DNA from 3 places in the Marinifilum sp. RC60d5 genome. Region 1 is predicted to be linked to each of the others. Evidence: riboswitches for the same ligand, from Rfam matches in the RefSeq annotation. Region 1 holds a riboswitch; each other region holds the start of a gene.
The links. A riboswitch is a leader RNA that binds a small molecule or an ion and turns the genes downstream of it on or off. The one in region 1 is predicted to bind thiamine pyrophosphate.

Region 1 (3,282 bases):
CAGTACCAACCATTACAGATGACTTCTGAAGTATTCGTTGAAGAATAATATGCAAATCGCCACCTGTTGATAAATCCATTATCGCATCAGCTCCATTGGCAATGGCAACATCCATTTTTTCCAATTCCTCTTTGAAAAAACAATGTTTTTCAGAGGTTCCCATGTTCGCATTTACCTTGGTTCGTAAACCATTCCCAATTGCCTTAACCGGAAAATCATGATTTATATTTTTAGGAATAACAATTCGTCCTGAAGCAATCTCGTTTCGTAACCATTTAACATCAACTTTCTCTTGCTGAGCAACCGCATTCATTTCGGGTGTAATAAAGCCTTCTTTAGCTTTTTGTATTTGTGTAGTCATTATTTCTTGTTTAGTAAATTCGTAACGTCTTGAATTCTTTGATCGAACTGATCGGTTTGCATAAAATGCCGAACCATAGCAATATTTTTAGCTCCCGCATTTAAAATATCATCTATATTTTCAGGAAAAATTCCTCCAATGGCAACCACTGGAACAGTCGCTAAATCCAATACTTGCTTTAATTGTTCAACACCAACAGTTTTGTCAGGTTTCGCTTTTGTAGTAGTTGGGTAAATAGGACCAAAACCAATGTAATCTGGCTTTTGAGCCAAAGCTTCCTTAACTTGCAAAATGGAATGAGTAGATAAGCCAATCTTCATATCTCCAACAATCTTTCGAGCATCCTCCATCGACACATCATCTTGCCCGAGGTGTAAGAAATCAGCATCACAAATGGCGGCAATATCAGGACGATCATTCATCACAAAACTAGTTTCACTTCCCTTGGTAATGCCTCTAATCTCTTTTCCAATCCTAATTAATTCCTTGTCAGATAAGTCTTTTTCTCGCAATTGCAACATCTTAACACCGTTTTCAACACAAGATTCTGCAATATGTCGATAAGTAGATTGTGGATTTGTAATAATAATGTATAAACCAAAGTCTTCCATCTTATTTCCTTAAATTTTCAGCAATTAAATCAGCCAATTTTTCACCTGACAAAAGCATTCCTCCAAAAATTGGTCCCATTCGAAATCCACCACTCACACCATTCGATGCCATTCCCGACACATACAAACCTGGATATACTTCTTTGGTATTTTCTACTGTAGTTCTCTCCGCTTCATCAATCGATAATGAATATTCCCCCATTACCTTACCTGTTTTCGTATTCAGCTTTACATCGTTTTTACGTTCTAGTGTGCTTACAATATCACATTCATGACCCGTTCCATCTACCACAGCTTTTGCCATAATCACCAAAGGATCAACATGTAATCCTTCTCTACGAACAGGAGACCAGTTCAAAACTACTCCACATACTTTATTATTTTGAAAAACAACATCTTCGATAGAAGAACAATTGAACATTTTCACACCCGCCTGTGTAGCATGATAAATTAATGCCGAAGTTGCATGTACCGAATCAATGGTATAATAATCTCCTTGATAATTTGCATACGAAATGTTCAACTCATCAAGAATGTGTAAGGCATCTTTTTGCACAATAATTTCATTAAACATCATAGCACCACCCCACATGCCTCCACCTGGAGCCAATTTACTTTCGTACAAAGAAACTTTAAAACCTTTCTTTGCGAGATAATAAGACGCAACCAATCCGGAAGGACCCCCTCCAACTATTGCCACATCAACCGATAAATTTTCTTTGAGTTTTTTAAAATAGGAATCAACGATTCCTGCAGATACAATTTGCTCCATTTTATTGTTTATTAAGTAAATACTATTAATAAACAGGGGCTATCCTACTCTAAATAAAGTAGACTTGTCTTTACTTTCCTACGCAGGCATTATCCTGATCAGGTAAAGGGTATAATCTCAGCCTTAAAGTTAGGCACCCCTAGTTTATATAATTGCAAATGTAAAATAAAAATATTAGAATGCTGCACTTAAGTTTAAAATCTTGCACGAATAAATAATTCGGATCAATTATCTTTACCCGTAAAAATACCAAAATCATTAGCCTAAAATAGATTTATTCTATTAACAAATTATTAAAACAATTGCATTTGCTTACTGATTATTTTTGTGAGCTAGATTGGTGAGAACTTTTCTATTTCTTATAAATCAAAAATGATTAAAACAATAAAACTCAAAATATGAAACAAGCCTGTAAAAAGCATTACAAACAAGAGAATGAGTGTAATTTGAAAGTTCCATATAGCAACTAAAAAACAAATTATTATTATATGAAACGTCCATGTACAAAGCTTTCTACACACAGGAAAATGATTATATGGTAAGTTCTCCCGAAAAATCCAAAACAGAAAAACATAACTTAAAATAAAAAACAAATGAAAGTCGTCGCATTTAACGGAAGCCCTAAGAAAGAAGGAAATACTTACCATGCTTTACAATTGGTATGTGAACAGTTGGAAGCTAAAGGAATTGAGACAGAAATTGTAAATGTTGGCATTAAAAATGTGAAAGCATGTACCGGCTGCAACATGTGTTTTAAAAATAAAGATGAAAAATGCATCATTAAAAACGATAATGTGAACGAATGGATTCAGAAAATGAAAGAAGCCGATGGAATTCTTTTGGGTTCTCCGGTTCATTACGCATCCTTGAGCGCAAGTCTTAAATCATTCCTCGATCGCGCATTTTATGTTGCCGGAGCCAATGGAAATTTGTTCCGCCACAAAGTAGGTGCCTCTGTTGCAGCAGTTCGTCGTTCGGGAGGATTACCTGCCTTTAACGAAATGAACAACTACCTGACCTATTCCGAAATGATGATTCCAACTTCGAACTACTGGAATGTGATTCATGGTTTGTTCCCGGGACAGGTTCATGAAGATAAAGAAGGCGTTCAAATTATGAGAGTTTTGGGTAAAAACATGGCTTACCTGCTGGAATTAATGGAAAATGGAAAAAACAAGGTGAAAGCTCCTGAAATAGAGAAAAAAATAATGACCAACTTTGTGAAATAATAGCAAACAGCAATTAATTATAGAAGCTACCAATCCCAATTGGTAGCTTTTTTTTAACAGCAAAAACAATAGAAATCCCATTAAAATTTCACCTTTCATTCTTTCATAAGCTAAAATTTTGATCAGCCTAAATGATAAATTATAGTAAGATTCTGCTAAATTTAATCTATCAATTACCAAACTTACCTTAGCATGAATATAGCAGAACTTACTATTCCTGAAAATTCTTTACTCGAAATAAAATCCATTACAACAGAAAACATCATCGAGCCCACCATCCCCGTTAGCACCTATCTGCAGGACGCCGAA
Region 2 (3,282 bases), on a different contig from region 1:
GTATCACCATCGTAAATTCCTGCTTGTATGCGATGTTTGCCAAAATACTCTACAAATTCAACTATATTTCGAAGTTGATCTTTCGTGAGTGCTTTGGTAGGATAAATAAAAAGAGCTCTTCGGCTGGGATTTTCAAGAATTCGTTGTATTACCGGAAGATAGAAAGAAAGTGATTTACCGCTGGCAGTGCCTGTGGTAATAACCACTGATTTGCCTTGTATTGCACGATTATACATTTCAGCTTGGTGTGAATACAATTGCTCATATCCCATTTGCTGAATGCACTCTTTTAATTCAGAATTCATTTCCTCGGGAAGTGCAGCAAAAGAGGCTTTTCGTGCAGGTAATTTTTTTGTGGACAGAATTCGTCCAGTATAAATTTCCAGTATTTCTTGTATTGTTTGCATGATTTTATTGTGTGAATCTGCAAAGTTAAAGTAAATGTGCTTTGTTTTATTTTTGTTGATAAAAAAAGTTAATTTACATTTAGCTTGTAAATATGTTTATTAACTTGAGAGTTAATTGTTTTATGTATTCAGAATATTATGAAACAGATATTTAGTGTTTTAATATTGTTGATTATTACTTCTTCTTTGTTTGCTCAGCAAAAAAAAGGCGATTATTTTAAATTGTGGGAAGAATTTAAAAAAGAGAATGCTCCATTCAATCAGGAAAAACCTGATTTATTCTTGTTTGAATCACTTAATAGTGAAAAACAAATTCGTTTAGGTGATTTAAAATATAAGAGAGAATCGTTTACTATAGGACAGGAAATAATTGGTGTTGATTTGCATGTAACTGCAGCAATTCATGAAAATGCTAAATATAGAAACGAAATCTGGAAAGATCCGGCAAAGTATTTTCTTCATGGATATTATTAATTGATTTGAACTATTTTGTAAAATAATTATACCTTTGTTTTACCGTTAGGGGTGCTTGAGATTATACTCAGGCTGAGATTTTACCCTTTAACCTGATCTGCATAATAGTAGCGTAGGGAAACGACTCATCTGAAATATAACTTTAGTTTTTATATAGATTGAACCGTTTCGTTATGTACGAAACGGTTTTTTTTGTTTAGAATCGTTTGGTGTGCAGATAATTAGTAAATAATTAATTGTATAAAATCGATAAAATGAGTTCTAAATTTAATGAATATGCATCGGACTATGATGCATGGTTTCTCGAAAACGAAAACGTTTTGTACTCCGAAGTAAAATTGGTAGCTCACTTTTTAAAAGATGCTGGAGAGGTTTTTTCGGTGGGCTGCGGAAGTGGTTTATTTGAAAACATATTGAAAAAGGAGTTTGGTATTTTGGTAAAAAATGGAATTGAGCCTTCCAAAGAAATGGCAGCAATAGCCCGCAAAAGAGGCTTGAAGGTAAGTATTACGACAGCTGAAGAAATGGAATTGGAGAAAGAGAATTATGATACCATTCTTTTTAATGGCACACCAAGTTATATTACCGATTTGCAGAAAGCACTCAACAAAGCCTATGAAGCACTGCGTCTGGGAGGAAAACTTGTTGTAATAGATGTGCCTAAAGAGAGTTCTTATGGTGTTTTGTATAATCTGGCTAAAGCTGTAGGGAGCTGGGATCATGAATTGCTGGGAGGTGTTCAGCCAAGAGATCCTTACCCTATTGACTTGGTAAAAGTTGCCAATTGGAGAACTACTGCTGAGAAGATAAAAATGATAAAAAATGCAAATTTTAAGAATCTGCAATTTGCACAAACCTTAACCAAACATCCTTTGTATTCTAATGCTCTTGCCGAAGAACCTATTGAAGGATACGATTGTGGAGATTATGTAGCAATTTGTGCCACTAAAAACTAAGGAAAAATGAAAAATCCAAAAGAAATTATTGATAATCTGAAACGAATTAGAGAAAACTCTCCATTAGTGCATAATATCACCAATTATGTTGTGATGAATAATACGGCAAATGCACTTTTGTCAATAGGAGCTTCGCCCGTAATGGCGCATGCTATAAACGAAGTAGAGGATATGGCTGCAATTGCTTCGTCTTTGGTGTTAAATATGGGAACTTTATCGAAAAATTGGTTTGAGGCAATGATTATAGCCGGTCTAAAAGCTCGCGAAAGAAACATTCCGATTGTCTTTGATCCTGTGGGAGTAGGAGCAACTCCTTATCGAACCGAATCGGCACATAAACTAATAAAAATCTGCAGTCCAAATATCATAAGAGGAAATGCCTCGGAAATTATGGCTTTGGTAAATCAGGAAATGTGCACAAAAGGAGTCGATAGTACTGCATCAACAAGCTCTGCTATCGATTCGGCTAGGCTTTTGGCAAAAAAACTTAAATGTGTGATTGTTGTTAGTGGCGAGGTAGATTACATAACCGATGGTGACAAACTTGAATCGGTTGAGTTTGGTACATCTATGATGGAGAAAGTTACAGGTATGGGATGCACGGCCACAGCTGTTATAGGTGCATTTGCAGCGTGCAATAAAAATTCGCTTCAGGCAGCTACCAATGCCATGCTGCTTATGGGAATTGCCGGAGAATTAGCAACGGCTAAATCAGATGGTCCAGGGAGCATGCAAATGCATTTTTTGGATTGCCTTTATAATTTATCGGCAGTGGAAATTGAACAGGCAATTTGTAAATTATCATGATAAAGGAAGATTTAAAATTATATCTGGTAACAGATAAAGTACTGGCTAAGGGCAAACCACTTGAAGAAATTGTTGAGGCTGCCGTGAAAGGTGGTGTTAGTATGGTTCAAATTCGCGATAAAGAGTCAAGTACAAGGGATTTTTATGATTTAGCACTTCGTATCAAGAAAATTCTGATGTCATATAAAGTACCTTTAATTATAAACGACAGGTTAGATATTGCTTTGGCTGTTAATGCAGATGGTTTACATATTGGGCAAAGCGATTTGCCTTATGAACAGGCTCGTAATATTTTAGGGACTGATAAAATAATTGGTTTGTCGGTTGAGAATATTGAACAGGCAAAAGAAGCCAATAATTTAGATGTTGATTATATTGGTTTATCTCCGGTTTTTTCTACTCAAACAAAAAGTGATATTGCAATGCCATTGGAGTTGGAAGGCGTAAAAGAAATTGCATCCTTTTCAAGACATCCGATGGTGGCAATTGGAGGAATTAACCAGCAAAATGCAAATGCTGTATGTAAAGCTGGTGCCGATGGTATTGCCGTTGTTTCTGCTGTTATTTCCAGTAATAATCCTCAAGTTGCAGCTAGTAAATTATTAAAGGAAATAGAAAAATGAATTGGAGTACGAAAG
Region 3 (3,282 bases), on a different contig from region 1:
AGAAATCATGCTTTTGGCTCACATCCCTTAAGTCTGAGTCTATTCCTTTAATTTTATAATCAATTCCTCTTAGTTGCATATCGGCATAAAGACCAAATTGCTGATTAAGAGCAATGTTTGCTTTTGTATAAACATTGTACTCTTCCTTTGTTCCGTTATTATCGTAATACTTATCACCTAAGAAAGCATCTCCCGCATTTTTCATCCAACGAATTTCTCCAAAGTGGTCACCATCATATTTGTTCCATCCACCACCTGCAACAAAGTCTACAGAATTCATCTTTTTAGAGAATGAAAATACAGTTCCATAAAAGTCATTATCCAACCATTTACGACGAATAACATCCGTTTTTTCTATGCTTTCACCACCAATTACAATCGGAGCTAAACCATATTTCTTTAGTTTGTCATTTTTCTTGAACTGCTCATAATAACCTTCTCCCTGAGTATAATGAAAAGCCATATTGAACTTTGTATTATCATCAAATAAATGTGTTAAAAACAAGCGATAATGCTTTTGCCAGTAATTATCAGTTTCATTTTTATAAGTATACTGATTGTATGTTCTGCTATCTGAAGCCATCATATGATCTACCACATCTTGGCTCACTAGCCAATGATCTGCATAACGCTGCATACCAGCTTCATCATTTTCCAACCGAACTTTTGGAACACCATTCCATGCCTGATAAGTTTTTTCTTTACCCACAATAATATTGGCCTTTACACTTGTTTTATCGCCATAATATCCTCCCGAAAAATAGGCTGACTGCAAGTTAGAACTTGCTCTGTCAATAAATCCATCCGAAGTAATTTTGGATAAACGAACATCAAAAGCGAATCCTTTTTTCAAGCCAGTACCCAATTTCACTGTATTCTTAAAAGTATTGAAAGAACCGGCTGAACTTGAAATTTCAGCGTACGATTTAGCATTAACATTTTGTGTTTGCATATTTATACTTGCACCAAAAGCTCCTGCTCCACTTGTTGATGTTCCAACTCCACGCTGAATTTGAATATCATCTAATGACGAGGTGAAATCTGGCATATTTACCCAATAAACACCATGCGATTCTGAATCATTCAATGGAATTCCATCAATTGTTACATTGATACGATTTGCATCTGATCCACGAATTCGAAAACCAGTATAACCAACTCCTGCACCTGCATCTGTTGTTGTTACAAATGATGGCGTAATGGATAAAAGAGATGGAATATCTTGTCCTAAATTCCTCTTCGATAACTCTTTGTTACTTACATTGGTAATTACAACCGGAGTTTTTGAATCTGCACGAGTTGCAGCAACTAGCACTTCATCAGCCATTATAGCAGATGCTTCTAAGCTAAAATCAATAGTAGCTGATTTTCTTAGTTGAATTTCTTTTTGAGCAGTTTGATAACCCAAAAATGAGACTACTAAATTGTAATCGCCTTCTTTTAAATTCTGAAACTTGTATTCGCCATTAGAATTAGCTATTGTTCCTAAATAAGTTCCTTTTACTACTATTGTGGCACCCTGAAGTGTTTTTCCTGCTTTATCGGTAATCTTTCCTGTAAGATTAAGTTGAGAGAATCCGATAAAACAAACAAATTGCAATAGCATTAACACGCTTGCTCTGAGCAATACAGAGTTCATCTTTCTTGAAAACATTGTTTAAAAGTTAAAAACGTTAAAAATATATTGCAATGAGGTTTAAATAAGATCAGGTTGGCGAAAAGTTAATTCGCAATTTTCCTACGCCGGCATTACCCGGATCAGGTTTAAGGGTATGATCTCAGCCTGTAATTTTAGGCACCCCACTGTGATTTCGCTGCAAAGGTAATTGGAAAATTAGCAAAAACAAAAAAGCCGGCCAAAAGCCGACTTTTAAAAACCTAAACTATAATTAATATTCAAACCTATTTTAATGATTCAGGTGCTTCTACACCTAAGACATCTTTTATGGCTTTCACCATAGTTTCCTGTGGTAAAGCTCCTTGTGCCATTGTTGGTTTTCCTTTCATAGGAATAAACAATAAACTCGGAATACTTCTAATTCCAAATGCCGCAGAAACTTTAGGTGATTTATCGGTATCCACTTTGTAAATCTGGATATCGTCACCATATTCCTTCTGTAATTTTTTTAATACAGGAGCAATTTTCTTACAAGGTCCACACCAGGTTGCATAAAAGTCAACGATTACAGGTTTATCACCTTTAAATACCCAATCTTTACTATTCTCAAAATCGTAAACCTTTTCCTTAAAACTGGTATCATTCAAATGAATTACATCATAATCGGAACTTGCCTGAGCAAAAATATTAGTACCTACAAACGTGACTAACACAAGTAATATCAACTTCTTCATAACTTTCTTTTTTTGTTGGTAAATTGAATATTGAAAGCCAGTTTCAATATCGTGCTAAAGCTACAAATGATTTAGTTACACAGCTGTTAACGAAAACCTAATTCTTATTTTTTAGCAACTCCTAAAACCTCAGAAAATGCCTGTTCAAATGATTCTTTCGATAATGCTCCCTGAGCCATTTGTGGTTGACCATTCTCTGGAATAAACAACAATGAAGGTATACTTTGAATTCCAAACATAGATGCCAACTCTTGCTCTTGCTCAGTATTTATTTTATAAATGTTAAGATCCTCACCATATTCTGCTTTTAGTTCTTCCAAAATAGGAGCTACCGTTTTACAAGGTCCACACCACTCTGCATAAAAATCTACTAAACAAGGTTTATCTCCTTCAAATTTCCAGTCTTTATTCTTATCAAAATCAAATACTTTAGCTTTAAAAGTCTCTTTTGTTAAATGTTCTACCATAACAACTCCTTAATTAATTTAAAATTCTACTTATCTACAAATATATATATTTTTATTTTACAATTTGTATGCCAAAGCAAATATTCTTAGTTTTTTCAATTTCAGCTTAAATAATTGTAATTTTGTCAGCGAAAGATCCCGTCGATTTGTCATAAATGCGATAATGGGAATTAATAACGACCTATGCGGGTCATCTGACAATATAAAAGTGAAAGAGCATTTAAAACATCCTATATTTTCAATCATATCAGAAATAGTAAGCAAAGAAAATTTGGAAAGCTATGTGATTGGAGGATTTGTAAGAGATATATTTTTACAACGAGAATCGAAAGACATTGATGTTGTAGTAATAGGTAGCGGAATTGAACTTGCCCAGCAAGTTGCTGCAAAAGCAGGTAAGCCTAAGGTTTCTATTTTTAAGAATTTTGGCACAGCCATGCTAAAATTTAAAGATCTTGAAATT

Region 2: another riboswitch for thiamine pyrophosphate. It lies ahead of ACT3CE_RS16155 (class I SAM-dependent DNA methyltransferase); the one in region 1 lies ahead of ACT3CE_RS14335 (sulfide-dependent adenosine diphosphate thiazole synthase).
Region 3: another riboswitch for thiamine pyrophosphate. It lies ahead of ACT3CE_RS01585 (TonB-dependent receptor); the one in region 1 lies ahead of ACT3CE_RS14335 (sulfide-dependent adenosine diphosphate thiazole synthase).

The regions. Positions count from the first base shown of each region.
Region 1 covers NZ_JBQTGK010000007.1:12,233-15,514, forward strand. The annotation lists gene thiC (phosphomethylpyrimidine synthase ThiC) at 1-361, opposite strand, end outside; gene thiE (thiamine phosphate synthase) at 361-972, opposite strand; gene ACT3CE_RS14335 (sulfide-dependent adenosine diphosphate thiazole synthase) at 974-1,744, opposite strand; TPP riboswitch at 1,803-1,895, opposite strand; gene ACT3CE_RS14340 (flavodoxin family protein) at 2,338-2,973, shown strand; gene ACT3CE_RS14345 (hypothetical protein) at 3,166-3,282, shown strand, end outside.
Region 2 covers NZ_JBQTGK010000010.1:88,946-92,227, reverse strand. The annotation lists gene ACT3CE_RS16165 (DEAD/DEAH box helicase) at 1-407, opposite strand, end outside; gene ACT3CE_RS16160 (hypothetical protein) at 546-881, shown strand; TPP riboswitch at 919-1,017, shown strand; gene ACT3CE_RS16155 (class I SAM-dependent DNA methyltransferase) at 1,136-1,837, shown strand; gene thiM (hydroxyethylthiazole kinase) at 1,844-2,644, shown strand; gene thiE (thiamine phosphate synthase) at 2,641-3,267, shown strand; gene tenA (thiaminase II) at 3,264-3,282, shown strand, end outside.
Region 3 covers NZ_JBQTGK010000001.1:397,351-400,632, forward strand. The annotation lists gene ACT3CE_RS01585 (TonB-dependent receptor) at 1-1,654, opposite strand, end outside; TPP riboswitch at 1,718-1,812, opposite strand; gene trxA (thioredoxin) at 1,903-2,352, opposite strand; gene trxA (thioredoxin) at 2,457-2,819, opposite strand; gene ACT3CE_RS01600 (CCA tRNA nucleotidyltransferase) at 2,983-3,282, shown strand, end outside.